3 regions of the Paenibacillus sp. FSL M8-0228 genome follow, and region 2 is predicted to be linked to each of the others. Evidence: riboswitches for the same ligand, from Rfam matches in the RefSeq annotation. Region 2 holds a riboswitch; each other region holds the start of a gene.

Region 1 (10,448 bases), 400 kb from region 2:
CGCATGAAAGAAACGTTTGAAGGCATTATTCGTACCCCGGTGGACAAGGGCGGCTATGGACTGAGCGATGAAAAAATCGCACAGAAGATTCCGCTGACCCATCCGGACGGCTCCACCAGCGAGTTAGGTACAGGAGCAGTCGTTATTGCGGCTATCACAAGCTGCACGAATACCTCCAATCCAAGCGTTATGCTCGGTGCGGGCTTGCTGGCCAAAAAGGCAGTGCAGCGTGGGCTCAAAAAGCCAGGCTATGTTAAAACAAGCTTGACGCCAGGCTCCCTCGTCGTGACGGAATACCTGCAAAAAGCGGGATTAATCGGACCGCTCGAAGCCCTCGGCTTCCATGTAGCAGGCTACGGCTGCGCAACCTGTATCGGTAACTCCGGCCCACTTCCTGACGAAGTGAGTCAAGCTATCACAGACCATGATTTAACGGTTGGCGCAGTTATTTCCGGTAACCGGAACTTTGAAGGCCGTGTGCATGCGCAGGTCAAAGCCAACTATCTCGGCTCACCGCCACTGGTTGTCGCTTATGCGCTGGCAGGTACAGTGAACATTGATTTGGTGAATGATCCGCTCGGTTACGATCAGGACAATCAGCCTGTCTACCTGAAAGACATTTGGCCTACTTCCGAGGAAATCAAGGAAGCCATCAGCCTGTCTCTCAGCCCGGATATGTTCCGTCGCAAATATGAAAATGTATTTACTGCCAATGAAAAATGGAACTCCATTCCGGTTCCTGAAGGCGAACTGTATGAATGGGATGAAAAATCAACTTATATTCAAAATCCACCATTCTTTGAAAAACTTCAGGATGGCGTGCAGGATATCAAGGAAATCCGTAATGCCCGTGTGCTTGCCCTGTTGAATGATTCGGTCACGACGGACCATATCTCACCAGCAGGCAACATTGCTCCTTCCAGCCCGGCAGGACTGTACTTGAAGGAGCATGGCGTGGAACGCAAGGATTTCAACTCCTACGGCTCCCGTCGCGGTAACCACGAGGTCATGATGCGCGGTACATTCGCCAACATCCGTATCCGCAACAATGTGGCTCCAGGTACTGAAGGCGGCGTGACCAAATACTTGCCAACGGATGAGGAAATGTCCATCTATGATGCGTCCATGAAATATCAGGCAGCCGATCAGAACCTGATCGTCATCGCTGGTAAGGAATACGGCACAGGCAGCTCTCGTGACTGGGCGGCCAAAGGTACGCTTCTGCTGGGCGTTAAGGCTGTCATTGCCGAAAGCTTCGAGCGGATTCACCGCAGTAACCTAGTCGGCATGGGTGTACTGCCTCTGCAATTCCAGGAGGGCTATGGCTGGTCCAGCTTGGGCCTCAATGGCCGCGAAACCTTCGACATCCTCGGCATTAACAATGACGTGAAGCCTGGTCAAGAGCTTACAGTTGTGGCTAAACGCGAGGATGGCACAAAGTTCGAATTCCCGGTAATTGCCCGTCTGGACAGCACCGTCGATATCGACTACTACCACAACGGTGGTATTCTGCAAACCGTATTGCGTCAAATGATTCAAGAGTAAAGAGCGTATAAATAACAAAATCCCCTCCAAATGCAGTGGAAACTGCACATTGAGAGGGGATTTTTTACATGCTTCAAGCCTTTAAAAGAAAACATATACCCAAGATTGCAAATACGAGGGTTATAAGAAGTGTGAAGAGACCAGGCAGGCTTTCCATGATTGCAGAGCCTTCTTCGCTCTTGAACTGACGACTGAAATAGGGTTGGAGCATAAGCATAATTATAAAAGATATGAGGCTAATTCCACACAACAACCATACCTCAGGGGAGGATTTGTCAACAAAACGGTCAGCCACATCATTGAAATTGTAGTGGATTGCTACATTCCTAGGCATTCTCGGATACATGAAAAGGTAGATAATGAAAGGCAAAACAGAAATAAGAAAAGACAATACATTAGAAAAATTTAATTTACTTCTCATGGAAATCCCCCTAATATGCCAAATCGATCCGCATTATACAGATATCAGCAGTCTATATTTTTATACCTATGGCTTAGAAAGAGAGAAGTAACAAAACTAATCATCGTCGGTAAACAAGAAGCGAGCACCATACACACATTAACTTCTTGTCCTAATCCTATAGCGATCCCGATTAAGCCAAAGGCTATCCAAATATAAGCAGAGATACGATGCGTCTTCTTCCATGCCTTTTCATTCGAAAGCAGCCATGGGAACTTCAAACCAATTAAACGGTTAGGTGTTAATTTAGTGAATGTGATACCTACTGTTAAGTGCGATATCGCTGAAACCAATAAAACTATATTTAAGGGACTGAAGTAAATAGCATTTGAATACAGTAACATTAAAAAAAGAAAAATAAAATTTAGAACAACAAACACACTGGAACATATTTTACGATATGGAACCAAATTATTTTCAGAAAATTGTTCTCTATGTTTCGAGAATTTTGGATACAAGACAACAATAAGAAAAGAGATAATCATCGCTCCTGATGACACAATAAAAAAAGCTAAAGGGAGCTTTAGCGGGTTCATTGAAGGCAATATAATAAATGAATTTATAAAATGCAATATAATAAATAAAATAGAAATCTGAATCCACGGCTTTTTAAATTCTTTTTTTAAATCATAGTTATTCTCCACTCAAAACAACCTCACTTGGAACTGTTTCTCAGTTGATTTTAGAAGTAAGTGTATTTATAATACTTCATTATAAAAAATGAATATATTTTAATAAAATATATATTATTGTCAGATCATAATGCATATTTTTCAAAAAAATAAGAGATCAAAGTCACATTCACAATATTTTTTTACAAAAAATAGCTTTTCTTCTGTTTCGAAAAGAAGTTATTATCTATCTACCTATTTCGATTATTAAAATAAACATCTCAAAGCAAAAAAGCCGATCCCTCAGGACCGACTTCCTACCCTATTCTCCTATAACCTTACCTTCACACCACCAGTTACTTCGAAATATCCAGAAAACCTTCTCCGAACACGTCCCGCACGTCATGAATGGTGATAAACGCTGCTGTGTCGATGGCTTTCACTATCTTTTTAAGCGCCGATACCTCTTGTTTACTAATGACGATATACAGCACTTCTTTTGGATTTTTAGTGTAATAACCGTGGCCTGACAGGACAGTAACTCCACGATCCATTTTCGTAATGACCATCTCGGCAATTTTATCTTGGTGCTCCGAAATAATCATGACCGCTTTTTTGGGGTTCAGTCCTTCGATCATAAAGTCCATCACCTTCGTACCAACGTACAAAATAACGATAGTTAGCATCAATTTCTCCGGGCCAATAATAAAATAGGAAGAGAATGCGACAATCAAATCAAAAAACAGCAGGCCATAACTGATATTCCAATCCAGATACTTGTTGGCAATCCGTGCTAAAATGACCGTACCCGCCGTAGTGCCGCCTACCCGTACGATTAGGCCTATGCCAACCCCCACCAAAACTCCGGCAAATACGGCATTAATCGTCGGCTCATGCGAATCAATCCGCCAGTTGACTGTTAAATGTAAAAACAGCGAGTTAAAAGCGACCGCAATGATAGTGTACAAGGTCGTTCTCTTGTCTAAAAATTTATATCCGACAATCAGCAGCAAGCCATTAATCACCAGATTAACGATCGAGGGAGACCACTGAAACAGGTAGTACAGGATGATTGTGACCCCTGTAACGCCCCCCTCGCCAAACTCATTCGGGATCACAAACAGATTAACAGCTAGCGCGAAAAAAAACGCACCCAGAATAATAAATGCGATGTCTGCAATACATTTTTTCATATATGCTCTAATCCTCTCTCTAACATTTCAAAGGATGAATCGCCAGATCGATTGGCTGACTCTTGTTGTCAAAATACGCTGACAACCAGTTCATGGTATCTACTACCAAACATAAAGTCAATACAACTTTGACACTTTAATTCGCCACCAGACTGCCTCAATCCTGACTTGAGGAGTCCGCAAAACCCTCCTTTTACAAGGTTATTCGACAAAAAAACACAATCCCGACTACTAAACTAAGAAAACGGGCCTCAAGCCCTTGTTTTAGACCTAGGCACATTTTCCCCTAAAACGACCATCCTCCTAATCGGCATTTTGAACACACATGACCATCTTCCTGTTTTATGTCAAAAGCGTTTTACTTTGAATAAATGTGGGTATAATGATTGAAACATAACCAAGCAACCTACATAGCATTGCGACATCAAGTACATACAAATAGTCCTATACAGACGTCCAAAGCAACTCAATCTGAATTTGACAATATGGAATTGGAGGAATGATCTACATGAATACAATGAACTTAACCGTCCACACCCTGATGCCCTTTCACCACCAATACCAACGTGCCAACGCGGTGAGTATGCAGAAGAAAGAAGATAGCTCGGAGAAGAAGCTCAGCTTTCAGGACATTTTGAATGAAAAAATGGGTAAAAAATAAGGCGCCGTTTATCCGGTTGCATGACTCGCTTTACATAAGCCAAAAAGCCGTAGTTTCCTACATCGACTGTAGAGAACCACGGCTTTTTTTGATTCATGCGTTCCTAAACTCACACATTCGTTTTACTGACCGCCATCCCGATACTGCTCTGCCTTCTCACGCATCCCAGCGGCCACTGCTTCTTCGGTGTTCAGCCCCTTATCCGCTGCATAGGCGCGAATGTCCTGCGTGATGCGCATACTACAAAATTTGGGGCCGCACATCGAGCAAAAATGTGCTTCCTTGGCTCCCTCTGCTGGTAGCGTTTCATCATGGTAGGACAAGGCCCGCTCGGGATCAAGCGACAGATTGAACTGATCCCGCCAGCGGAACTCAAAGCGTGCCTTGGACAAAGCATCATCCCGCTGCTGCGCCCGTGGATGGCCCTTCGCCAGATCGGCAGCATGTGCCGCAATTTTGTAGGTAATGACACCCTCACGGACATCATCCTTATTCGGAAGACCCAAATGCTCCTTAGGCGTAACATAGCACAGCATGGACGTCCCGAACCAACCGATCATCGCCGCCCCGATGGCTGAGGTAATATGATCATATCCGGGGGCAATATCCGTCGTGAGCGGTCCCAAGGTATAGAAAGGAGCTTCCTTACAAATCTCCATTTGCAAATCCACATTCTCTTTGATTTTATGCATAGGGACATGTCCCGGCCCCTCAATCATGACCTGAACATCATGCTTCCATGCGATTTGCGTTAGCTCGCCCAACGTTTCCAGCTCTGCAAACTGTGCTTCATCATTCGCATCATAGATACTACCTGGACGTAGACCATCCCCGAGAGAAAAGGCCACATCATAGGCTTTCATAATTTCGCAGATTTCTTCAAAATGTGTATACAAAAAATTCTCCTGATGGTGCGCAAGGCACCAGGCTGCCATGATCGACCCGCCACGGGACACAATTCCCGTCATTCTATTCGCCGTCATCGGTATATACCGCAGCAATACACCCGCATGAATTGTAAAATAGTCCACTCCCTGCTCCGCCTGCTCGATCAGCGTATCGCGATACAACTCCCACGTCAGCGCTTCTGCTTCGCCGTTCACCTTTTCAAGTGCCTGATACAGCGGCACAGTTCCAATCGGTACAGGAGAATTCCGAATGATCCATTCACGTGTGGTATGGATATTACGGCCTGTGGATAGGTCCATAACTGTATCCGAGCCCCAACGCACAGCCCAGGTCATTTTCTCCACTTCCTCCTCAATCGAGGAGGTAACCGCAGAATTACCAATGTTCGCATTGATCTTCACGTGAAAATGACGCCCAATGACCATCGGCTCACTTTCCGGGTGATTGATATTCGAAGGCAAAATGGCTCGTCCAGCCGCCAATTCCTGCCGTACAAACTCAGGCTCCACCCCTTCGCGGATCGCCGCAAATTCCATTTCGGGCGTAATGATCCCTTGCCGTGCATAATGCATTTGCGTCACTGTACGACCTTGCGAAGCACGAAGCGGACGGTTGGTCACGCCGGGAAATTCAACTGTCTCCCGTTTGGAGCCAGGTTTCAGTCCATTATCCTCCGGTTTGACGGCGCGTCCCTCGTAAGCCTCCACATCGCCCCGTTCCAGTGCCCAAGCTCGCCGTAATGGAGGCAGGCCCTGACGGATATCGACCTGATAGGCTTCGTCAGTCATGGGACCGCTCGTATCGTACACACGCAATGGCTCATGATGCTCCGTGCCCTGCGGCGTATGTGTAGGATGAAGAGCAATTTCCCGCTCTGGGACGGCAATGTCCGGCCGCGAGCCTTGAATATATACCTTACGGCTCCCTGGAAAGGGCGTTACCCCACTGGCTTGCTCCCCGTTTGTCTTCTCTACCCCAACTTCCCTTGTTCCTGCCAACCTTACTTCTGCTGATTTAAATTCTGTTCCTTTTGTTCCTTCTACTTCTGTCGGCTTCATTGTCCATTCCTCCTGTTTCGATGAAATGACACACCGATCCGGAACCATTCCCAGGGTGGCGCTGATCTATGCAAAAAAGCCGGTTCCCGAGGGAACCGGCTAATCTAACGAGGCAGCTATCCAGACCGTGCACATGTGGAATAATCCTATTCCAATGCGTCACCGTAGACAGCAGCTGCGTATACATTTCAATGGCCGATTACTTCCCTACGCTGGTATGATCCAGATCAGGTGCAAAGGGTCCGGAATCTTACACGATTCCATCTCAGCCCGGCATTACAGGCTCCCCCAGTAACTGCGATACTTCTATTCACATGAGGCGGACATAACAGACATCCCGCCATCCTTATCAGACTACTTCAAATTTATGGCTTTGGCAACCCTTCTAGGTTCCATTTAGCAAGAAGACGCTCCTCACCAAATCACTTTGCTTGCTTCAACTGCATTCATTCTTGTTACGGAAGCATAAGCCCCATTTCCTTCGCCGCTTCGATCAAAATCGGAGCAAAGTCATGTAGCGTCTCGGGTGCAAGCCGACTGACCGGACCGGATACAGATAAAGCCGCAGTGACCTGTCCCTTCCGGTTCACAATTGGTGCTGCCACAGCAGCGGCCCCTGGCTCCCGTTCTTCATAGCTGGTCGCATAGCCCTTCTCGCGAATGTCCTGCAGCTGGGCTTTATAGACCTCCGCGTCTACCGAGGGCGGCCATTCATTCCCGCTTAGCAGGGCTTCCAGCTCCTGCGGCGGCATAAAGGCAGCCAGCACCTTACTGGAGGCTCCTACAGCCAGCGGCATACGCGCACCCACAGGCGCAACCCTGCGGATCGCCTGATTGCTCTGCACGGCTTGTATGCGAATACGCATGCTGCCGTCCCGTAAGTACAAGCTGACCGTTTCGCCCAGACGGTCACGCAGTCCTTCCATTGCAGGCTGTAACAACACCGCCGGCTCGTCACTTTGGGACAAATGTGTGGATAGCTCCCAAATGCGGAAGCCAAGTCGATATTTTTCCGTTTCGGCATTCCGAACGACAAAGCCCCGATCCTCCAACGTAGTCAGCAGCCGATGAACCGTGCTTTTATGTAGACCAATTTTGGAGGCAATCTCCGTTAGGCCAAGATCCGAATCTGCGGTAAAACACAGCAATATATCAAGTGCACGCTCTACAGCGCGAACGGTTAATTTACGGTCTTCCATTCGTGAACCGCTCCTCTTGTATCCATATTCGTTTCACACTATGAAACATGGTTACATAAATTATATAGAATAGTCGCGGCTACTGTAAACCGATGTTTTTGTGACAACCATATTACAGAACGAGAACAAACATCGACAATTCTTTGCATCATTTTTACTTTTCCGGTTCAGGCGTTGACTTTGGATAACCCCCATCATACGATAATAGGTATCTATACGGATATACACTATCATTTTCAAGTGGAATTATACCTAAATTCTATTGAAACGAAGATCAATTTTATATAAGGAGGCTCTTACATGATTTCTACATCCCAGCGCAACTCTCAGCTACAGACCGCTGTTCAGGAGCCGTCCACCCCACTCTTTAATCCCCGTCTGCTGCGGTTCAAGCACGTTGTGATTGCTCTGCTGCTGTCGGTCGTTTTTTTTCTGTTGTTTTGTTTTATTGCCTTGCATGCTTACATCGCATGGGTACTTACGAATCCTACCGTCGCGCCGCTGTACTCTAATCCGATGCAGGCCAAAAACATGCCTTATGAGGAAGTCAGCTTCCCTGCCAAGGATGGTAGCCGCATGGTACAAGGCTGGTATATCCCGGCGGATCAATCGCGGAAAACGATTATTTTCAGCCATGGTTATGGAGCTAACCGCGAAGAAAGCTGGATTCCCATGTATGATCTGGCGCATTATGCCCACAGTTTGAACTTTAATGTGGTCATGTTCGATTATGGATTCGCGTCACAAAACAGCAAATCAGTCGCAACCGGAGGCAAAGCGGAATCCCAGCAGCTTCTCGGAGCGATCCAGCTTGCGAAGCAACGCGGCTCGTCGGAGATTATCGTATGGGGCTTCTCCATGGGGGCAGGAACCGCTCTTCAGGCGGGCTTGCAAACCAAGGATGTGGACGCAATGATTTTGGACAGCACTTTCCTGTTGGAGCCGGATACGCTGTACCATAACATTCACAATCAAATTAACCTGCCAAGACATCCGTCTTTGGAAATTCTGGAGTTGCTGTTTCCAGTCTTGAACGGCACCAGCTTGCATCAGATTCCATATCAGGAGGTTAAAAAGGAAAACTATCCGTTCCCGATCATGTTTGTGCATGGTACACAGGATGAAAAGGCTCCTTATCCTATTGCGGAAAAGCTCGCTGCCAATCAAACCAACCCACTTTCCAGTGTATGGATTGTCAAAAACGGAATACATGAGCTTATTTTCAGAGAGCATCCCCGTGAATATCTACGGCGGGTATCGACGTTTCTAAGCAGTGTACAGGAGCTGGAGGACAAGAAAACGATCGCTGATGCCCACAAACAAACGACTACAAAGTAAAGAATTATTTTTCAAAAAAACTGTATTTAATTCTTCACCTTGAAGAAGCCTGCCTACGGACACTAACCCGTGCCGTAGCTGGGCTTCTTTTTCGTTTACCATGGTATTCTTGTTCTACGTAACAGATGTGACCAAATTAAGCGAGTTCATAGACATATTCCCGATAGGACAGCGAATATACTGGGTACGTATGCATCCAGGGCAGATCTGCCAGATCCGCCGGATAGCCATAGTGGGATACGGGAGGTATAAAACGATGCTGAGTACTTATGGGTCTTTCCTGCCCTTACGTGTGCTGGAGGAAATTCGGCATTGGAAGCAGCAGGAAAGTTGGCATGTGGAAGTGATTAAATCCGCTACCGAGGGACTGGAGCCTACTTATGTACGGCTGCTGGATGATTGGCGGACTGTATTCGAACAGACGGAACGCACCGCCATAGAGTTGCTTGAAGAGCAACGGAGCGCACTTGATCCGGCAGATCAGGCGTGGCATCAGGAATGGAAACAGCTGTCGGCTGCCCCACAAGCACATACACACGAATTCACTGAACCTCCAAAACAGTCAAGGGGATTAGACGCATCATCATCTGTAAAGATGCCATCGTCAGAGTCAGCATTAAACGCTCAGCCTGACTCACAAGAATTAAATCGTCGATTGGACGATTTGCTACAAACCGCAAACCGCCAGTCACAGGAGTATGTACGGCAGCTCGGTCTGCTGAGCGAGCACAGTCATGCATTGCGTCAGCAGCCAAAATCCGCTGGAGTTGTATTACACGCGGCACATGAAAGCCAATATTTCCTGATCTCGACAACCCCCTTTCAAGAACCTGGCTCCATCGCAAGGGCTGCTGGGTTGTATCATGTAGCGACAGAGGGTGAGAATTACCCAGAGGAAGCGTTTCGAGAACGTCAGGCAGGCATAAGGGGAGAAGGCACATGGACGACTAAAGGCGTCAAATCCAGCCAGGCTCAACCTTCGGCAACGGAAAAAACCTCAATCGGCCGGTCGGTTCCTATTGGAGGACATCGACTCCCACCGCTCCCTTACCCCTATAATGCGCTTGAACCGTATATTGATGAAAAAACGATGCGCATTCACCATGACAAGCATCATTTGAGCTATGTGAATGACCTGAATAAAGCGGAAAAGAAGCTGGAAGAAGCCCGAAAAACAGGTAATTTTGATCTCGTAAAACATTGGGAACGCGAACTGGCATTCAACGGCGCAGGCCATTATCTGCATACTCTTTTTTGGACGATCATGAGTCCTCAAGGCGGTGGAAACCCAAGCGGACCGCTGGCTGAACAGATTAAAAAAGATTTTGGCAGCTACGATGCATTCAAAAAACAATTCAGTTCGGCAGCCGAAAAGGTCGAGGGTGGCGGCTGGGCGATCCTGGTATGGAGTCCGCGCGCGGGACGGCTTGAAATTTTGCAGGCCGAAAAGCACCAGAATCTGACTCAATGGGAG
Region 2 (10,448 bases):
TCATTCCAGCCAGCCACGGGCTTCCATGCATTTGATCTACAAAGGGAATACGTGTCGTGAAGAGACCGACCCAGAAATGGCCTTGATCATCACGCGTAATGTTATCCGGAAAACCGGCAAGATTATCCACAAAAATATCCGAAGTCCCCTTCTTCGGCCCTTTGAGCCAGTATCGGGTCAATTGGTAGTGATACGACTCTGCCACAAGCACAAAATCTTCGTCCGCAGACAAGGCAACCCCGTTCGCAAAATATAGGCCTTCCAACAGAACTGTCGTCTGCTTGGTCGCCGGGTCATATTTCAGCAAACGTCCATGTGGCTTGTTCTCGGCGATTTCTTTGAAGACTACACTGCCATAATTGGAGGTGTCAGAAAAATAAATAGTACCATCTTTGGCAATATCCAGCTCGTTGGCCAAATAGATCGGTGTGCCGTCGACTTGATTGGCCAACACCGTCACGTTTCCGGAAGGATCTACCGACAGTAGCCCCTTCTTAACATCCGTAACGATCAGATTTCCACTTGCATCAAACATAAGTCCATTGGGCGTTCCTTTGGTATCTGCATATAGCTGGGCCTTTTGCGGATTGCCCTTTGTATCAAAGGCAACCTTATAAATTTTCCCGTCGGAGTCTCCCGTATATAAATTTCCTTCCTTGTCAAAGGTGATAAATTCCGGAAACTTAGGGGCATCTGTAACAAGCTCGGCGGAGCTGAGTTTGTTGTTTTGTTGCCATGGACCCGCTTGTTCAAAAGAGGGGGCCGAAGGTGCAAGCCATTTTGCAGGCTGTACAGGGGAAGGGATGAGCATAAAAATAACCACTCCCAGAAGGATTACCGACAGCAGCGATAATCCGGTTCTGCGTACCCATTTACGCGGTTTCTTATTCTTTCTTCCTTGAGAATCTTTGACAGATAAATCAGGTTTACTGGGCATTAGAGTGCCTCCTATGTAATGTGAATAATATTTCAGCATTTTGCATAATTCAATTCCCAACGCTCGAAAGTACACTATATAGACGTACTAAACCGTTTCGATCTATATAGTGCTGATTTGAAATTGCTCTTGGGATTTATGCAAAATGCTCATTTATATTTGAACGACGATTTTACCGAAATACTGTTTTCCTTCAGCCAAAAGTGCGAAGGCTTCGCCGATTCGGCTGAGCGGGAATACCCGGTCGATGACAGGATGTAAACGATGGCGGGAAATGGCACGATTCATGTTTTCGAAATGTTCCCGGTTACCAACCTGGCTGCCGCGAATCGTCGCAGCCTTCTGCAAAATGCTGGTGACATCGAACTCAGGAATGGTCAAGCCCGATAAGAATCCGACCATGCTCACAGTCCCTCCAGTACGAAGTGCATTGATGGATTGCGCCATTGTTGCCGCTCCCCCTACATCCAGAACATGGTCGACTCCGCCGCCTGTCAGCTCCAGAGCTACCTTATCCCACTCTGGAACCTCCGAATAGTTGATTGTCTGCCATGCGCCGAGAGCCTTTGCCCGTTCCAGCTTGTCATTGCTGCTCGATGTGATAATTACCCTTGCTCCCGCCATCAGAGAAAATTGAAGCCCAAAGATGGAAACACCGCCTGTTCCTTGCAAGAGCACCGTATCCCCCGCTCGCAGCCCGCCGGATTCCATCAGCATGCTCCATGCGGTTAATGCCGCAATCGGCAAGGTGGAAGCCTCCTCCCAAGAAAGGTGATCCGGAATGGCGACGACCCCCTCTTCATGCAGAACGATATATTCAGCCGCCACTCCACTGAGCGGGCCTCCCAGACTGTCCTTTAAGACCTCCGCTCTCGTGCTCCCGCCAATGAATTTCTGTTGTAAATTTGCCGCTACCCTTTGTCCAACCTGAAATTTTGTCACCCCTTCGCCCACAGCTACAATTTCACCCGCTCCATCGGATAACGGAATGAAGGGAAATTGAATGCCGATCGGCATGACTCCGTTGATAACTACCAAATCACGGTAATTGAGGGACGCTGCCTTTATGCGGATCAGAACTTCCAGCCGTCCCGGCACCGGTGTGTCAAGTTCCATCAAGGTTAACTCTTCAAAGCCAAAACCGTTTTTCAGTTGCACTGCTTTCATTTTGGTTGTCCTCCCTGTAATGTTAAACCTTTTACCTAATATAGATACAGTGTATCACCAAGGAAACACCGTTTCTTATATAGTACACTGTATCCAATTCTCTTCAAAACGTCAATCTTTACTTTTTAAAAAAAACGGTCGTAAACTGCTTCCGGGCTTTTAACGTCCCTTACCAAGTAAAATTGGAGACTGGATGGCTTTGCTTGCCAGAGCTTGTTCAGGTGGGCAAGCATGACCAAAAAACGCGAGTTGCAGGGGTGAAATAACCTCTGCACTCGCGTTTTTTACATTAATGCTAATACGACAGCCTTATTTAAGCTCCAATTTTTATAAACTACATCTACTTAAATTTGTTCCTGACTATATTACGCTGCTAAGCATAAAATTGGAGGGCGGACCGGGCTCCGGCTTGCCAAACAAATAACCCTGAGCCAGTGACACACCTGCTTCACGACAAAATTCAAAATCCTCTATCTGCTCTACTCCTTCAGCCAACACTTGGCCTCCAAAACGAAAAGCCGATTCTACAATTCCTGTGATTTGCCGCTTCTGATTACTGTTACTATGACAGCCGTCAATTATGCTACGGTCAATTTTGACATAATCCGGCTGAAGGCAATTCATAAGCTCTGTCGTAGAATAGCCTGCCCCCACATCGTCCAGGGCAACTGAAACTCCTCGATTACGATACTGCTCAAAGATATGATGCAAAAAATTAAGGTCGTCTATCTCTTCCGTTTCTACGACCTCAAATACAAAATCCTTCGTACTCATGGATAACCGATTAATCGTCTCAAAGGTGTGATTCAAGCAATAAGCCGGATTATAAATGGTGGAAGGGAGAAAGTTAATAAAACGTTTAATCCCCGCCGGAAGGCATGTTGCACTTTTTTCAATAGCGGAAAAACGAGCCGAGCGATCCAGATGAGCATGCAAGCCAGCTTCACGGGCGATTTCAAACAGTCGGAAAGGCTGAAAAGGTCTCTCCGCATGTGACGGACGCAGCAAAAACTCAAACCCGATAATATCCAGCTTGTGGTCAACAATAGGCTGCATATGGCTGGAAAAACTTTGATCCTTAATAATACTCACGATATCCGGATGTTGCAGTCTGGCTTGCAATTGACTAAATAAAAGCCAGTCCTCATATCCTTCGACATGATGCAAGCCAGTCACCACAACTTGTATATGGTTCAAGTATTCCTGCGGCAGACGAGCCAGTTCGTTAACCAGCTGTTCCAACTCTGAACGGCTGTCATAGCGAAACTCTATGCCGCCCTCACGCTCATGTTGCTGCTTCATTTGTTCCGATAGCATACCCAAACCATCTAATGCTGGAGTAAGCGACACCCTGGAATACCTAATTCTAAGCAATCCTTGATCCTTTATAGGTAATATGATGCTGCAATTGCTGCATGTCATAATGGTCCTCCTCGGAACAATTTTCCGGTTTTTTCACCATTATATCACAAATAACTAGAACAAAAGTACTATATAATTACGTTTTTTTACAAAAAAGCAGCTTATTCTTAACGATAACTTAGGACTTAAGTACATATTCGACAAAAACAAAACCTTTTTACACTCATAATAATTCGGGGCCGTTTTTTTTGATATTAAAAAAAGCAGCAAATCTCTTGGTTAAAGAGACTTGCTGCTTCATTCTGATATTGAGTGAAAACTAAAATTCGAAGTTATTTGGACGCCTTTGGCTTTGTTGTTTTAGCTGGTTTAACAGCCGCCGGTTTGGTCGTTTTAACAGCTGGCTTTGCTGTTGCTTCCGCGGGAGCCACAGCTTCCTTTACAGGAGTCGTTGCTGCACTAGGCTTAGCGCCAGCTTTTAAGCTGTATTTGGCAAAACCGTCTGCCGCGCTGCTCAAGTATGAAATTTGTTGATTGCCTGCCAGCACGTCTTTGGCATCAGGAGAGGACTCGAAAGTAACCTTTGCCTGACCAAAAGGAGCAATAGACCAGTTGCCATCCGCCGATGGATTAATCGTTCCGTTCGTACGGATATAGTCAACAACGACTTGACGACTTTCATCCGGTGCTGCCATCACAATTCGTTTGCCATCTGGGTTGGCCAGTTTGGATGAGGAAGCACGATAGTTATTGGTGGCTACGATAAATTTCTGCGCAGGATCAATAGCCTTCCCATTGTATTGCAGATCCTTGATACGATGCGCTGAAGAATCAATAATAGTTCCCTTGGCATCATATCGTGCAGGCTGCGTTACATCAATCTGGTAATTCACACCGTCAATGACATCGAAATTGTAGGTTGGGAAATCTTTGTTGATCAGCGATTGCTCCTCAGTTTGCTTCGGATCAATACGGTTGAACTGACCCGCAGACCACTCCAGCCATTCCTGAATTTCAGCACCGGTCACTTCTACAGCATGAACCGTGTTCGGGTACACATACAGGTCGGACACGTTTTTAATCGCTACCGTACCTTCAGGAATATCAGTGTAATACTCGGCTCCGTTTCGACCGCCGGCCTTGAATGGAGCGCCTGCCGACAATACTGGAAGTTTTTCGTATTCAGTTCCTTTGAGATGGTTTTGAACATACCATTTCTGTGCATTCGTCACAATTTGAATGGAAGGGTCGTCCTGCACTAATGCAAAATAACTGGTAATTGGCGCCGTCGTTGTTCCTACAGGCTGGCGAATATAATCCAGCGTTCCTTGATGCTCTTCTTTGACCGCATCAATCAGTTTAAATTCAGGGATAAACTGCACAGTCTGATTAGTGGTGCTCACAACCGGACGCACTTGAGATTGAGAGTTAGTCACGTTCCACTCGCGATTTTTCTTTTCTAGGCTCAGGTCAATGATACCCAGATCCTTGCCCCATGAGGAAGCTTCCACGGCTGGTACCCCATTAATGGTTCCCTTATCCAGATCTACACCCTTCATATCTTTAAAATCAGGGCCAGGGAAAGATTTATGAGCATGCCCAAACAGAATAGCGTTAATTCCGTCCACCTGGCTCAAATACTTAACGGCATTCTCCATCAGTGGCGTTTGTGGCACATCCTCATAACCGGTATGCGCAAGCACGACAATAATGTCAGCACCTTCCGTCTTCATTTGAGGAATAAACTTTTTCGCCGTTTCCACAATATCCTTCGTAACGACTTTATCCTTCAAATTGGCTTCATCCCACTGCATAATTTGAGGTGTGACCAGACCGATCACACCCACTCTGAGTGTATGCTCTTCGCCCTTCTCGTCCGTTACTGTTTTATCAAGAATCTGATAAGGGGTAAAATAATTCTTAGTAGCTTGGCCCCCTTTATCAACATAAACGTTCGCATTTACATAAGGAAAATCAGCTCCCTTGAGCGATTTGTCCAGAAAGTCGAGACCGTAGTTGAATTCATGGTTGCCCACTGTAGCTGCATCATAGCCCATCAGGTTCATCATCTTGTAGACCGGATGGACACCGCCTTCTTTCTCAAAGGTTTTGTTGCGGGCCATATAATCGCCTAATGGGTTGCCCTGCAGCAAATCACCATTATCGAACAGCATACTGTTTCTTGTTTCACTACGTGCCTTCTGGATCAAGCTAGCTGTACTAACCAAGCCATACTCGTTGGTTTCTTTGTCCGAATAGTAATCGTAGTTCATCAGGGACGCATGGATATCCGTTGTTTCCATGATCCGCAAATTCACCGTAGCGCTATCACGAGAATCACTAGCTGCCCAGGATGGAGCGGCTGAAAACACCAGCATGCTACAAGCTACAACTGCTGCTGTAAACCCTTTAAACCAATTTTTACGTAATAACAAAATATACCCCTCCTCATTAAGGTGTATGCCTCATATACATACTTTTGCACATATATGTAAGCCTTGAACTCACCATTTCTATTTTAATCCAACGCCAGACAAAAGAGTAGTCATTTACTTAAAATTATTTATGAAAAAATAATTAATTTTCTCAAACATAAAAAAACCAGCAAACCTCCTGAAAAAATTGGAGATTTACTGGCTTATCCATTTATATTCGTATTATTTCTTCCACACCTGGCGCTCCGTTTGCTGACCCACATACTCAATGCGAGTCGGATTCACGTCCAGAATGACATAATCGGGATCGTCCGGTCCGGAAAACCACTCCTTCAAGGAGTCGTTCCACACTTGTTTGCGTAGCCCCTCATCAGCTGTAATTTGGACGGTAGCCTCCACTTCAACAACTTCCTTCGTACCGCCAACCTCATAACCCAGCAGCAGATAAGCATTCGGATTGTCCTTTAGCTCATCCACTTTATGCGTTTTGCGATCTGTCGCCAGATGAATGTTCATTCCATCGTTAAAAAGGGCCATATAGCGTACTTTCGGTTTGCCACCCTCTACCGTACCTAACGTACAAAATTTGTTGTTATCCAAAGCCTTCACAATGGCTTGTTCCAGTTGGTTGCGATCCAATGTTTCCGTTTTACCCACAGTACAACAACTCCTTTTCACGAATTAGAATTCTCTACGCCATGCCATTGGGCACCAGCCCATCTGAACCTACCTGCGCAGCTGTTCTGAAAATAACATGACCGGATCGAATCGGATTGATTCATACTCATTTTCAGATCAAAGCTCACAGTAAAAGTGTACCCTGTCGTTCGGCAAATGAACCGTTATCTCTCCCTTCATGCTGGACAGACCTGCATTCAAAGCATATAATCGTCGTAGTAAACCCGAATAAATGAACCCATTAAACCATACAATGCCAGGGGTGCTGGAATCGGCCGGCTGAGAGTGTGTCCCAAGACACTGACCCTTACAACCTGATCTGGGTAATGCCAGCGTAGGAATGCTTAAGCAAGATGTGCCTTTTTTACATAGGACCATCCCTTACTTTGGTATATACAAGCGCAAGCGTCCCGGAAACTCGGGGCGCTTTTTTTGTTGAGGATTAAGTTGTTGGAAAGATCGCGTCCGGCAGATGTTATTTTTATGAAAATGGGAAACTTAAGCTGTCTGATTGGATGGATAACGGGTAATCAAAAGGAGAGAACACTAACGATGAAGCGCATGAAAATATTAAGCCTGGGACTGATCAGTCTGTGGCTCTTGGCCCTGACCCTGACCGCTTGCGGTGGAAGTCCCCCTACATCCCAAGAAGCGGCTTCCGCTACCGACACTCAAACGTCTACTCCGGCAAAGGGGCTCAAAGATGTTAAAATCGTGCTCGACTGGACACCCAATACGAATCATACGGGACTCTATGTCGCCAAGGACAAAGGATTTTACGAAAAAGCAGGTTTGAATGTCCAAATTGTTCAACCTGGTTCAGGCGGAGCCGATCAAATGGTTGCTTCTAATGCTGCACCTTTTGGTATCAGCTACCAAGAAGGCGTCACACAGGCCCGCACGCAAGGTGTGCCGCTTGTATCCATCGCTGCGGTGATTCAGCATAATACCTCAGGCTTCGCAGCCCCGGTAGATCGCGGAATTAAGAGCCCGAAAGATTTTGAAGGTAAAAAATACGGCGGTTGGGGCTCTCCCGTAGAAGAAGCGGTCATGAAATCCATCATGGATTCAGACAAAGGCGATGTGAGCAAAGTGAAGATCGTCAACATGGGCAATGCAGACTATTTTACAGCCGTGAAGCGGGATATCGACTTTGCCTGGATTTTCTACGCATGGACCGGAATCGAGGCCCAACTTCGAGATGAGCCATTGGATATGCTGTATGTAAAAGATTATTCCAAAAGCCTCGACTACTATACGCCTGTAATTGTGAGCAACGAACAGACGATAAAAAATGATCCCGAGCTGGTCAAAGCGTTCATGGACGCTACCGCCCAAGGCTATGAATACACTATCGCCCATCCGGAAGAAGCCGCGGACATCTTAAGCAAAGCTGTACCGGAGCTGGATAAAAAACTGGTACTTGCCAGCCAAAAATGGCTAAGCCCACGTTATCAGGATGATGCCGCGCAATGGGGCGTGCAAAAAGCGGAGGTATGGCAAAACTATTCGGACTGGATGTACGAACGCAAGCTGCTCAGCAAGCCTTTGGAAGTCGATAAGGCCTTCACAAACGACTTCTTGCCCAAGCGCTGACCATTTGTTAAACCACTAAATAAGACTGAACTAGAGAAGTGAACGAAGCCCTACTACGCAGTCGGATGGTGCTTCCCATCGCCACCGCCCCGGATTTCTTAATAAAAACTTATGATTAGTGTAGAAATCCGGGGAGGTTATGCTTCCGAAGCGAGCTTTCCTACGGAAAGCTTTTAAAGCGAACGCTAACGCTTGTACAGCACCATTCCGCCCACTTCGTTCTCGTTCAACTTGGTTTATTCTTTAGTTTCATATTATCTAAGCGCTAAGTAGGTGCGCTTGTGTGTTAAAAATGCCGCACAAACCAGCTTTAAAAATAGGGTGCTTTTAAGGCGGGCAGCAGCGGAGCGGTTCATTTGAATCTGGAGAAGCGGAGCGTTCGCCTTTGCAGGGGAATTCTTACCTTTGAAAACTTAAATAATCCAAGAATCCCCCTGCAACAGCGATCGTAAGACCAAATGAAACGCGGAGCGGTCTCAAACGCCTTAAACCACCCTATTTTCTCTAAAACACTCCAAATGAAGGACAGGTGAATTTGCATGGCTAATACACTGCTCAGTATTCAAGTAATCCCTAAAACTCCTAATAACGAGGACTCTTACCCGTATGTAGATAAGGCGATTGAGGTCATTCAGCGCTCCGGTGTCAAACATCAGGTGAACCCATTGGATACGACCATGGAGGGCGAGCTCGACGAGTTGCTGAAAGTGGTTAAAGAAATGCATGAGGCTTTGACGGAAGCGGGCAGTCCCAGCGTCATTTCACAGATCAAAATCGCACATAACCCACAAGGCATCAGCATGAACAAGCTGACCGAGAAATATCGCCCATGAATCCGAAAGGCAAGAACGCATCCTGGTGGAAAAGCGTATGGCCGCCCCTTGTGGCGGTCCTCTTCTTTTTAGCAGCCTGGCAGGGGGCGGTTTCCTATTTACATATTGAATCCTGGCTACTGCCAGCTCCATCCCTCATCGTACAGGAGGGCATGGCCCAGACGGCGCTGCTTGGTGCCCATACATGGGCTACAATTCGCCTGACACTTGTGGGATTCGCTATAGGGACAGCAACGGGACTGTTGATCGCCATCGTTCTTCATACCATTCCTTTTCTCAAATCCGCCCTGTATCCGCTGCTTATCCTGAGCCAAAACATTCCGATCATCGCCCTGGGGCCGCTGCTCATGGTGTGGTTTGGTTTTGGCATGCTGCCCAAGCTGATGGTCATTACCTTAGTATGCTTTTTTCCCGTGGCTGTAGCGACCATGGACGGGCTGACACGGACGGACCGTATGATGATGAACTATATGCAGATGTCGGGTGCAGGTCGCATGGCTATTTTTATGAAGCTGGAGTTGCCACACTCGTTGCCGCAAGTATTCTCCGGCATCAAGATTGCTGCCACCTACAGTGTGATGGGCGCAATTATTGCCGAATGGATTGGTGCGAGCGAAGGAATCGGATATTATATGCTGCTGCAAAAATCGGCCTATCGCACGGACCTCATTTTTGCCGCCATCGGCATCATTGTCGCGCTCAGTTTACTGATGTTTGTCATCATAGTACTACTGGAAAAATGGCTGGTTCGCTGGAAACCGGATCAGGAATAGCTTCCTCCTTGAATTAAATACAGCAAAGAAAGGACGTGGCACATATGAGTCTGCATCCGACTGACTTATCATCACACAACGTTGCTAATGAACAACGAGCCGGGGACCAGCAGAGTCCTTCGACTGCCCCTTCTGCTCTGGAATTGGACGGGATCAGCCTCGCCTTCCGCGAAAAGCGAAGCTTACTGCCCGTGCTGCAGGATGTATCCCTCACAGTCAAGCCGGGAGAATTCGTTTCTCTCATCGGTCCGTCAGGCAGCGGAAAAAGTACGCTGTTTCACATCATCGGCGGGCTACTCAAACCACAGCAGGGACGTATCCGTATGCACGGACGAGACATGACTGGTGAACGTGGGCATATCAGCTATATGCCACAGCAGCCCGCCCTTTTCCCGTGGCGCACCACGCTGGATAATGTACTGCTTGGGCAGGAAAATGCTCCACGTAAAAATACAGCAGTCCCCCCTCAGTACGCCAGTGAACGCGAACGTCGCAAAGAAGCCCTGCAATGGCTCGAGCAGGTTGGACTAGGCAAATTCGCCAAGGCGTATCCACATACGCTGTCTGGTGGAATGCAACAGCGTGCAGCCTTTCTTCGCGCACTGCTCAGCCCGCAGGAATTAATGCTGCTGGATGAGCCGTTCAGCGCACTCGACGCGCTGACACG
Region 3 (10,448 bases), 2.7 Mb from region 2:
GTGATGAAGTAGCTGCTTGGATGATTCAAATGTCGCAGGTTGCCAGTCTGTTCACCATTTTTACTCATCATGCCAAAACATTTCGTGATCTCGTGTTTTCACTTCGTAATTCATTGCTCAAAACAGGAGTATTTCAGCATGAAGGCATTGCTGAGGAACAGGTAGTTCATGTCATTAACTTTGATGTGCATCTCAAACGTGATGCGGAAGGGCGACGCTACATCGAACGGATCACAGAATGTGTGCCGCGTGACCCGGATCATACGGATGCAGGCTCCAATGCTTCAACGAGCTACAGTTATCGCCACGTTATGGAATATCAGAACGGAAGCTATATACCGATGGAGCCCTTAACAGCCAAAAATGTACAAGAAATGTGTGAGCAGATGAATGTAAATGATGCCAGAGATTTCCGCAGTTTTTTGACCCGCTATTGGGAGGAAGACTATGAGTCTTAAAGAAATTTTATTATGGATTTTACTTATATCAGGTGGGGGCTTTACGCTTCTATATATAGCTTTATGGGGGTTGCGTAAGCGCAGTAGTCATGCAGTTCGCACAGGACGAATTTATTCTGTGAAGGAAGGTCGCAAGGGAAAAGCGGTACTGCAACGTGAGCTACAAGCCTTACTGCATAAGTTGTACACGCTGTGTATGAAGGTCCCTTTCTTGTCCGGATACATCACGAGTATACGTAAGCGACTAGCTGGTCAGCATGCCTACGATGAGTACAAGCTTCGCCTACAGACGATGAAGATGACACTGTTCATCTGGGGAGCTTTTGCTTGCAGTGGTGTTGTGCTGGTCATGATGAAGCCAGGAATAGAGTTTGCTATATTAGCCGTTTTATGCGGAGTGGTAATCAACAGTCTTATTTTGGATATGGCCATTAGCCGGATGGAAAAAAGGCTACTTGCACAGATGATCGAATTATTCGCCAATGTGCGTCACTATTACCATCAGCACGGTATGGTGGAGGAAGCTATATCCGAAGCGGCCGATTTGGCGGAGGCAGAGGCCGGAAGACACGCACGACTCATCCATGAGGCGCTAACAGATGTTGATCCGCACGAAGCATTGGAAAGATACTATGAATCGGCTCCTAATCGATTTTTAAAAGCTTTTGCCGGTATCTCGTATATGGTAATGGAGTTTGGTGATCGGGTTGAGGAGGGTGGCTCCATTTACTTGAAGGGGCTCGGCAGTCTCGCACGCGAAATCCAGTTGGAGTTGCTGCGAAGAAATAAACTGGACTATCTGTTAAAAAGTCTAAACGTGATCGCACTAGCACCTGTTTTCTTTACCATCCCAATCGAGACATGGGCGAGATCCAGCTTTCCCTCCATGGATGAGTTTTATCAGGGAAAATTGGGTTATATCACAAAATTATCCGTTTATATTGTGATAATCGTATCTTATTTCCTATTACAGAAGCTACAACAGACCGACGAGACAGGATATCGTGCGGGTAGAGGACGGAGGGTTTGGGAGCAGAAGCTATACCGTTTTCCTATCATTCGTAATGTGGTGGATTCTTTAATTCCGCGTCAGAATATGTCTTCTTATTTTCAAATAACCCGCCTATTAAAGGAAAGTGGTGCGGAGATTAGGCTGGAGTGGCTCTACATACGCAGAATGGCTCTTTGTATCATAGGATTGGTGCTCAGTATCAGTACGATATTTTTTTTACATGAAGCTGAGAGAACGCATATCCTTCACGCACCAGTGCAATCGGGTCAAATGTTTGGACGTTTAAGTCCGGTGGAGCAAAAAGAAGCTTTGAAGCAGAGTGAGATTGATCGCAAAATCATGCATTCGCTGAACATGAGGTCGAACAGCACATACGAACATACGTACGCTGTTTTAGAGCATAATGCTAATGGAACTGCTACTCCTGAACAGTTATCCACAAATACTTGGCGTATCCTCCAAAAGCTAAAAGATTGGAATGATGAATACATCAAGTGGTGGGAAGTGCTGATTAGTTTGATTGTTGGGTACGCAGCCTATCAAATGCCTATGCTTTTATTATATTTGCAACGAAAAATGCGTCGGTTGGATATGAGGCATGAGGTGTATCAATTTCAAACAGTTATTTCCATTTTACGGGTTATGGAACGAATGTCTGTCGAGGAAATATTGGAGTGGCTGAACAGATTTTCAGTTGTATTCAAAAGACCTCTGCAAAAATGTTTGCTTCATTATGAACATGGGCCAGAGGCAGCTCTCGACTTGCTAAAAGAAGAAGCGCCTTTGCCGGAATTTCAACGTCTCGTGGATAAGCTTCATTTGTCTTTAGGTAAAATTACGATTCGAGAGGCCTTTGATGATTTGGAATCCCATATGTCCTACTATTTCGAACAAAGAAAACAGGAGTATGAAAAAATAATAGACAGTAAGGCTATCTGGGGAAGGATGATTGGTTTTGCCCCGATGTATGGTCTTATCTTTTTATATTTGGTGATTCCGTTGATCGGCATGAGCTTTGTTCAAATGGATAACTATTATGAACAAATACAAAAAATTCAGTAAGAAAGTTAACCTATGACTAATACAAAATAACAAGCTAGGGGAGAAAAATAATGAATAACGCATCAACAGCTTTAAAGGTAGCCGCTGGGATATTTTTGACCATCGCTCTAATTACGATTGTAGTTATACTATTTATTTCAGCCCAGGAGGCGACTAAAACGGCACAAAATAATTTTGCTGATATTCAGACCGAATTGTCTCAAGCCTCTTTTACGGTATATGACGGCACAACGATTAGCGGTTCCCAGGTGACCAATGCGCTGCGGAAGTTTCAGGGGAAGGACCAATTCGGCATTCAGATTAAAACCGGCAAAAATATGGCAGGCCAGTGGTACGGTAATGCTCTGAACATTAGCCCAGACAGTGAACAGTATGGCGCCGTGAATGGTGGCAGTGATAAGACAGGTAAAATCACGAATACACTTAATGAGAAAGAGAATGAATACGTAAATCCGAGTGGTAAATTTAAAGCTGAAATCGTCAAAGACAAATCGAACGTGGTACGTGGGTTGTTGTTTACCCAGTCCTAAGCACTACAGCAGAGATAATAATCATAAAGGGGATGAGAGTATGTCTGATCACGCTTCAAGTATGCTGCGGCTTGGTGTGTCAGTTATTCTGTTCATAACCGCATGTGTAACGGCAGCAGACTTGTCCAGCCAGCTGGATGGTGCACTGGAATTAAGATCACAGCAAGAGGAGCATTCTGAAGGGCGAATAGCCCGTACTGCTGGGGTGGGGTTGCCGGAGCGGATTAAAGGAACTCAGGTCATACAGGCAATTCGCATGAACTTACAGGAGGGGATTTCGATTCAAGTCGACGGGACAGAGTATGATGTATTTTCTGAACCGTTTGAGCCTGATGTATCGACCCTGGATGCTTCCTCATTATATTCCATGTACCCCCAGCGTAATGGGAATGGGGACATAACATCTGTACGTTTTGAGAAATTGGGGGAAGACTGAAGTGGTTCAAACAATATCGAAGCTGTTGGGGGCGCTGCTCGCTGTATTGCTTTTGTACATCGTACCCGCAGCTCAAGCTGCTGAACGGCAGGATGATATATCCGGGTTAAATACATATCATGCAACTGTACGTTTTGTTGATATGGTAAGAACCAAGGGTTACATTACACCGACGATGTATAACGATTTTATGCGTGATCTGGAATTGACAGGCAATACGTACGAAGTTGACTTGGAGCATATGCACAAAAAGTATGTACCGGACTATGCAGATGCCGCGAAGCCAGACAGTTTTCTGGGCAATTATGAAGCTGTATATGATGGGTACTATAATTCGCAAATTTTTCCTGTACTGTTTCCTGACAATCAGCAGCCAAAATCAGATCAGACGCGTCGATATACCTTGATGGCCGGGGATTATTTTACGGTCCGGGTACATATTACGAATCGGACTCCTGCGGACTTGTACAAATCATGGCTTCTTGGTGGGGCAGATAGCGGCAAGCCAGCAGTTACAGCTTCTTACGGGGGCATGGTTCTGAATGAGGATTACTGATTTTGCGGTCATATTTATACTTTTGTTTTTGCCCTTTGGTGTAGTTAGTGACTTACGGGTGCAGAATCAGCGTGAAGTGCAGCAGCTAGAAATGAAATATACGTCGGCTCTCCGTACCGCAGTTCAGGATGCAGGGGTTGTGCTCTCACAGAATGAACGTCAGGAACGCGAGGCCGGATACGGATCGGATAAGTTTTTTCGGGTAGATAAAGAAGCAGCGCTGATCACGTTCCTGCACACCCTTTTTCTTAATGTAGGCATTGATGGGGATATAGTAGCACAACGTGCATTATTGGATTACATACCGGCTATTGTAATTCTGGATTATGACGGTTATTATGCGTTCACCTCAGAAGCCTATACAGACGAGCATGGACAAGCTGCTATTGGCCACAAATGGAGCGAAAAAAAGCCATATGCCTATGTTGATTTAGTAGGCAACAGTGTGGGGTTCACCTTGGATAATTATGTGCACGCATACGATGCTCGGAATCACAGGTGGATAGAGGGCTTTCAAAAGGAACTTCAGGATCAGACCGCTATATCTTTGCTGAATAATTCAGAAACTTTTGAGCAAATACGTCGTTCCACCATTGTTCGCAGCGTTCAAGAGGACTTGGCGCGAATTATTAATGTCCATAACGAAAAAGCAGCGCGTAACGGCATAACTTATTCGTTCACGCTACCGATCATTCCGCAAGAGGAGTGGTACAACACGGTAGATGATGTGGGGCTGATCGCGTTTATCCAAGGCATTCCGGTTGGAGACAGGTATTACAATAACTATGGATTTGGTGGTGGGAGAGTCGTTAGAAAGCAAGACATTATCGGTGGCATAGAACCAGATACTGGAATAAAGTATTTTTATAGAGATTCATGTCCAGCTCCCTTTAAAGCGAGTGAACGTTTCACGGATGAAAAATCTGCAGCAGCTGCGGGTTACTTTGAGTACAAATGTTATAATGGCTTAAAATAATCACCCTCATGGGTGGTTTTTCTTTTTTTAGGCAGATCCATACCAAAAAACCTTAAAATTCACTGTTTTCAATATTCCGATATGGTTGCAGAATGTGCTACAATAAAGCTTTGAGAGAAACGAAATGCATATGAAATAAGAACAGTCGGCAATGCCGATGACAATAAGGAGCCAAAAACAGCTTATGAGTTTATTGACTGTAGAAAATGTATCCCACAACTTTGGGGACCGCGCATTATTTAAAAATGTTTCCTTTCGATTGCTTGCGGGGGAACGTGTAGGTTTGGTAGGAGCTAACGGTGTTGGTAAATCGACACTCATGAACATTCTCACTGGAAAATTGCTTAAGGATGAGGGTAAAGTGGAATGGACTCCACGTGTGCGTTACGGCTATCTGGATCAGCATACCAAGCTGACACCGGGCAAAACGGTACGTGATGTATTGAAGGATGCTTTTCTTCCTTTGTTGGAATTGGAAAAGGAAATGATGCAGATTACTGACAAAATGGGGGATGCTTCTCCTGATGAGTTGGAAGTGTTGCTGGAACAGATGGGTGAAATTCAGGAGCAACTGGATATGGGGGATTTTTACCTCATTGATGTGAAGGTTGAAGAAATGGCGAATGGACTAGGTCTGTCGGCCATAGGACTGGATCGGGATGTATCCGCACTTAGTGGCGGGCAACGGACAAAGGTTCTTCTTGCTAAGTTGCTGTTGGAAAAGCCGAATGTCCTGCTGTTGGATGAGCCTACCAACTATTTGGATGTAGAGCATATTGAATGGCTTACGCGCTATTTGAAGGACTATCCCTATGCCTTTATTCTTATTTCACATGATACTGAATTTATGAACCAGGTCGTTAATGTTATTTACCATCTTGAATTTGCCAAGATGACCCGTTATTCAGCTAATTATGAAAAGTTTCTCGAAATGGCGGATCTGAACAAAGCCCAGCATATTGATGCTTATGAGAAGCAACAGGATTTTATTAAGAAACAGGAAGATTTTATTCAGCGTAATAAAGCGCGTGCCTCTACGTCAGGCCGAGCAAAGAGCCGTGAAAAGCAGCTTGATCGGATCGAACGTATTGATAAGCCTGAAGAAGCCGCAAAACCAACCTTTCAATTCAAAGAGGCACGTGCAAGCGGAAAGACGGTATTTGAGGGTATTGATTTTGAGATTGGTTATACACATGCCCTTTTGCCTAAAATGTCCATGACGATTGAACGTGGCGAAAAGATTGCAATTGTCGGCTACAATGGTGTCGGTAAATCGACATTGCTCAAAACCATATTGGGAAAAATTCCGCCAATCAGTGGAAAAACTTATCAAGGTGATTTTTTGCAGCCCGCTTATTTTGAGCAGGAAGTAAAGGCCGAGAAAATTACACCGATTGACGATGTGTGGAATGAATTTCCGCATTTGAACCAGCATGAAGTACGAGCGCATTTGGCGCGTTGCGGTTTGAAAAATGAGCATATCACGCGTCCGCTATCTGCGCTCAGTGGTGGAGAACAGGCTAAAGTCCGTCTTTGCAAACTGTTAATGCGTGAAAGCAACTGGGTACTGTTCGATGAGCCTACCAACCACTTGGATGTTAAAGCAAAGGATGAGCTGAAACGTGCCTTGAAGGAATACAAAGGGACCGTATTGCTTGTATCTCACGAACCGGACTTTTACGAGGATTGGGTAACCAAAACGTGGAATGTGGAAGAGTGGTCAAGTAAAGTTAACTAAAATCAGCTAAATCCAGTTCCAGCAAATTTCACACGAAGTGGGGTTTGCAGAATTAGAAAAATATGCTAAGCTATCTTTAGCTTATACAATAAAATAGTCACACTAGGGGAGCCGCCCATGCGGCTGAGACGGAATAAATGGATTTCGGACCCTTTGCACCTGATCTGGGTTATGCCAGCGTAGGGAAGTGAGCGCCGTACAAACAAGGCAACACCATCTTTATTTTTGTTTGTGCGTGGGACGATACACGTATACGGATTCATGGTCCGTTCGATTATTGGACGTTCGTTAAACCACTTCCTTGGGGAAGTGGTTTTTTTGCGTTTCGTTCATTTTAAGTAGTTCGAGCTTCCGTAGACGATTCACATATAATCCCCTTTCATTCCTGCTGGTAGACGTGGCTGGCTAAGCTTAGATCCTTTAGTCCAATGTGAGGTGAAGACAAAATCGAATTACACGCAATTTCGATGGAAAAGGGCACTTTTGCACAAGCCGCCCAAGTGGCTGCTGTGATTTGTCCGTATGTTCATTATGTACACGCACGTTTAAAACAGAATGGTGCCTCTGCATTGCTTTCTTTGACTCGCAGCCTGGTGGAGCAGGAAGTTCCTTTGCAACAAATTGTAGTAAATGATCGTGTGGATGTAGCTTTACTTACTTTGGTCGGAGCCGTTCAATTACCAGCTAATGGATTACCTGTTGTGGATGTGAAAAGCCTACTTCCAAAGGGTACACGCTGTGGAGTGTCTGTACATTCCTTGGAGGAGATGCAAATTGCTGAGCGGGCAGGAGCGGACTATGTACTTTATGGTCACGTATATGAGACCCATTGTAAGCCCGGTATTGTACCGCGGGGTTTAGCTCAGCTTGAACATATTTGCAGGTTGTCGAACATTCCGGTGATTGCGCTAGGCGGCATACAACCGCATCATATCCCGGAGCTTTATAGGGCCGGAGCAAGCGGAATTGCGGTGATGTCTGGTATATGGGAGGCTGAGTCGCCCGTTGCAGCTGCAATGGAGTATAGGCGAATGGCAGACCTTGTAGTTCACAGCCTGTAGCGAGAAAACGAGAGTAGAGGCAAGCTGAAAGCAGAAGGGTTTATGGAGAGGAGATACGGAACAAATGCTAAAGATACACACAGAGGAAAGAGCGATTGGACACGCTGAATGCTTGGTCATAGGTGGAGGTGTCATCGGCAGTTCCATTGCTTATCATGTGGCCAAGGAGGGAAGAAGTACGATTATGCTGGAACGATTGATCCCGGGTGAGGGAGCCTCAGGAGCAGCGGTTGGAATGCTGGCAGCGGAAAGTGAAGAGTTCACCGACTCTGAGCTATCACGATTTGCTCGCATAAGTCGAGATGCATTCCCTGAGCTTGTCTGTGATCTAGAGCGTTTGTCAGGTATTTCGGTGGAATTCCGTACTGAAGGGTTTGTGACCCCTTTCCGTACGGAGACTGAAGGCCAAAAACGCTGGAAAGCTGCTAAAACGCGAAAGGGTGATTGTCCTATCTGGTGGGATGCGAAAGAATTGGCCCGACGAATTCCAGGTTTGGATGAACAAGCGATCGGGGCAATATATCGTTCAAAGGAGACACAAGTGGCTCCTGTCCAGCTTTGCCGTGCTTATGCAGGTGCTGCTGCGGTGCTGGGAGCAACGGTATGGTCTGGTACACAGGCAGAGCAACTGGTCATACAGGATGATCGAATTTGCGGTGTCCGCACAGATAGTGGTTTTTTTTCCTGCGATCAGGTCATTATTGCCGGAGGCTTGGATAGCATGAAATTGCTAGCGCAGGTTGGGTTTGAATATCCACTTTATCCGGTCAAGGGCGAAGCGGTAGCGGTCTCCTTGAAGGATCACCCGTTAGAATATACCATTTATGCTGATGATATTTACCTCGTGCCTAAACAGAATAACGAGCTTTGGATTGGGGCAACGAGCCTTCCACATCAATATGACGAAGAGGTGACCGTAGGAGGCTTGGAGGGGTTGTTGGCACGTGCCTCTGCCTGGCTGCCGCGCGTCCGTGAAGCTTCTTTTATACGCGCTTGGGCGGGCTTACGTCCGCAGGCTGTATCAGGTCATCCTTTTATAGGCATTGTTCCTGGGGTCGAGGGCGTATATGCTGCAGTCGGGCATTATCGCAACGGTGTCCTGCTGAGTGATGCTACCGGGCGTGCGATGGCAGCTATGCTTAATGGGGCTTGTGCAGCAGAACTTGGGATAAGTAGTTTTTCTTCTGAGCTCCTCAAGGAGAAAAGCTTATGAAGCTGACGATTAACGGCCAGAGCCTGACCTTTTCTAATCGAATCACTCATGTGAATCAATTGCTACATGAGCTTGATGTAAAGGTGAAAACCGTAGTGGTGGAGCTGAATCGGCATATATTGACCCGTGAAGATCATGATGAAGCGGTACTGAAAGATGGAGATTGCCTAGAGATTGTACATTTTGTGGGAGGCGGTTGATTATGTTAACCATTGGAAAAGCATCTTTTACCTCGAGGTTATTGTTGGGAACAGGAAAATTCTCTGATCTGGATATCCAATCCCAAGCCGTAGAGGCTGCTGAGACGGAAATATTGACGTTTGCTGTACGGAGATTGAACTTGGAGGAACGGGATAAGCAGCATTTTCTCGATATGCTGGATTTGAGCCGGTATACACTTCTTCCCAACACAGCAGGGGCTACAACAGCAGAGGAGGCGATTCGTATTGCCCAATTGGCAAAAGCCTCCGGCCTGTGCGATATGATTAAGGTGGAGGTCATTGGGGATAGCAAGACACTGCTGCCGGACCCATTTGAAACGTTGAAAGCTAGCGAAAAGCTGTTAGAAGAAGGCTTTATCGTGCTGCCCTACATATCGGACGATGTGATTCTAGCAAAGAGGCTACAAGAGCTTGGAGTACATGCCGTTATGCCTGGAGCTTCACCGATTGGTACAGGACATGGTTTGCTTAATCCGTTTTCATTAGGTCTAATTATTGAACAGGCGGAGGTTCCGGTTATTGTCGATGCGGGTATTCGCTCACCCGGTGACGTGGCAATGGCGATGCAGTTAGGGGCAGATGCTGTTTTGTTGAATACAGCCGTATCAGGAGCGAAGGACCCGGTAAAAATGGCCGAGGCCATGAAACTGGCTGTTCGTGCTGGAAGATATGGTTTTGAGGCGGGGATGATTCCTGTAAAACGTTACGCTTCAGCAAGCAGTCCGATAGAAGGTATGGTTCAGGCATGAAGGTAACTGACAAATCCGGTGCAGGAGGAACACATTCAAGTGACCGTTATTCCAGACAGGAAAGATTCGCGCCCTTTGGACCGACAGGACAACGTCGGCTTGCTTCTTCCCACGTACTAATCATAGGTGCCGGAGCGTTAGGTACAGGTATTGCGGAAACGCTCGTTCGCGGGGGTGTAGGTACAGTGAGCCTCGTAGACCGGGATTATGTGGAATGGAGCAATTTGCAGCGCCAGCAGCTTTTTCAGGAAAGTGATGCTGCGCAAAGATATCCCAAAGTAGTAGCTGCTCAGCGAAGATTAAAGGATATTAATTCGGAAACGGTTATACATGCACATGTACTGGATGTTGGGGTGGAAGAGCTGGAAGAGTTGATCCAAGGGGTAGATCTCTTGATGGATGCAACCGATAATTTCGATACCCGACTTCTTATGAA

What was found. A riboswitch is a leader RNA that binds a small molecule or an ion and turns the genes downstream of it on or off. The one in region 2 is predicted to bind thiamine pyrophosphate.
Region 1: linked by a shared signal. The riboswitch ahead of thiC (phosphomethylpyrimidine synthase ThiC) and the one ahead of MKY98_RS02140 (ABC transporter substrate-binding protein) in region 2 are both predicted to bind thiamine pyrophosphate.
Region 3: linked by a shared signal. The riboswitch ahead of MKY98_RS13995 (thiamine phosphate synthase) and the one ahead of MKY98_RS02140 (ABC transporter substrate-binding protein) in region 2 are both predicted to bind thiamine pyrophosphate.

The regions. Positions count from the first base shown of each region.
Region 1 covers NZ_JBBOXA010000001.1:873,594-884,041, reverse strand. Annotated here, with positions in the region: gene acnA (aconitate hydratase AcnA) at 1-1,545, shown strand, start outside; gene MKY98_RS04015 (DUF1648 domain-containing protein) at 1,619-1,966, opposite strand; gene MKY98_RS04010 (SdpI family protein) at 2,011-2,649, opposite strand; gene MKY98_RS04005 (YitT family protein) at 2,973-3,809, opposite strand; gene MKY98_RS04000 (hypothetical protein) at 4,318-4,470, shown strand; gene thiC (phosphomethylpyrimidine synthase ThiC) at 4,593-6,437, opposite strand; TPP riboswitch at 6,625-6,737, opposite strand; gene MKY98_RS03990 (IclR family transcriptional regulator) at 6,893-7,636, opposite strand; gene MKY98_RS03985 (alpha/beta hydrolase) at 7,937-8,974, shown strand; gene MKY98_RS03980 (Fe-Mn family superoxide dismutase) at 9,231-10,448, shown strand, end outside.
Region 2 covers NZ_JBBOXA010000001.1:474,826-485,273, reverse strand. Annotated here, with positions in the region: gene MKY98_RS02165 (SMP-30/gluconolactonase/LRE family protein) at 1-937, opposite strand, end outside; gene MKY98_RS02160 (zinc-dependent alcohol dehydrogenase family protein) at 1,091-2,104, opposite strand; gene MKY98_RS02155 (EAL domain-containing protein) at 2,465-3,526, opposite strand; gene MKY98_RS02150 (bifunctional 2',3'-cyclic-nucleotide 2'-phosphodiesterase/3'-nucleotidase) at 3,799-5,901, opposite strand; gene MKY98_RS02145 (pyridoxamine 5'-phosphate oxidase family protein) at 6,124-6,558, opposite strand; TPP riboswitch at 6,828-6,937, shown strand; gene MKY98_RS02140 (ABC transporter substrate-binding protein) at 7,132-8,175, shown strand; gene MKY98_RS02135 (MTH1187 family thiamine-binding protein) at 8,715-9,008, shown strand; gene MKY98_RS02130 (ABC transporter permease) at 9,005-9,781, shown strand; gene MKY98_RS02125 (ABC transporter ATP-binding protein) at 9,826-10,448, shown strand, end outside.
Region 3 covers NZ_JBBOXA010000001.1:3,175,397-3,185,844, reverse strand. Annotated here, with positions in the region: gene MKY98_RS14030 (ATPase, T2SS/T4P/T4SS family) at 1-458, shown strand, start outside; gene MKY98_RS14025 (hypothetical protein) at 448-2,532, shown strand; gene MKY98_RS14020 (hypothetical protein) at 2,583-3,062, shown strand; gene MKY98_RS14015 (hypothetical protein) at 3,103-3,498, shown strand; gene MKY98_RS14010 (hypothetical protein) at 3,500-4,054, shown strand; gene MKY98_RS14005 (hypothetical protein) at 4,041-5,030, shown strand; gene MKY98_RS14000 (ABC-F family ATP-binding cassette domain-containing protein) at 5,215-6,768, shown strand; TPP riboswitch at 6,863-6,971, shown strand; gene MKY98_RS13995 (thiamine phosphate synthase) at 7,236-7,829, shown strand; gene thiO (glycine oxidase ThiO) at 7,894-9,042, shown strand; gene thiS (sulfur carrier protein ThiS) at 9,039-9,242, shown strand; gene MKY98_RS13980 (thiazole synthase) at 9,245-10,012, shown strand; gene MKY98_RS13975 (ThiF family adenylyltransferase) at 10,009-10,448, shown strand, end outside.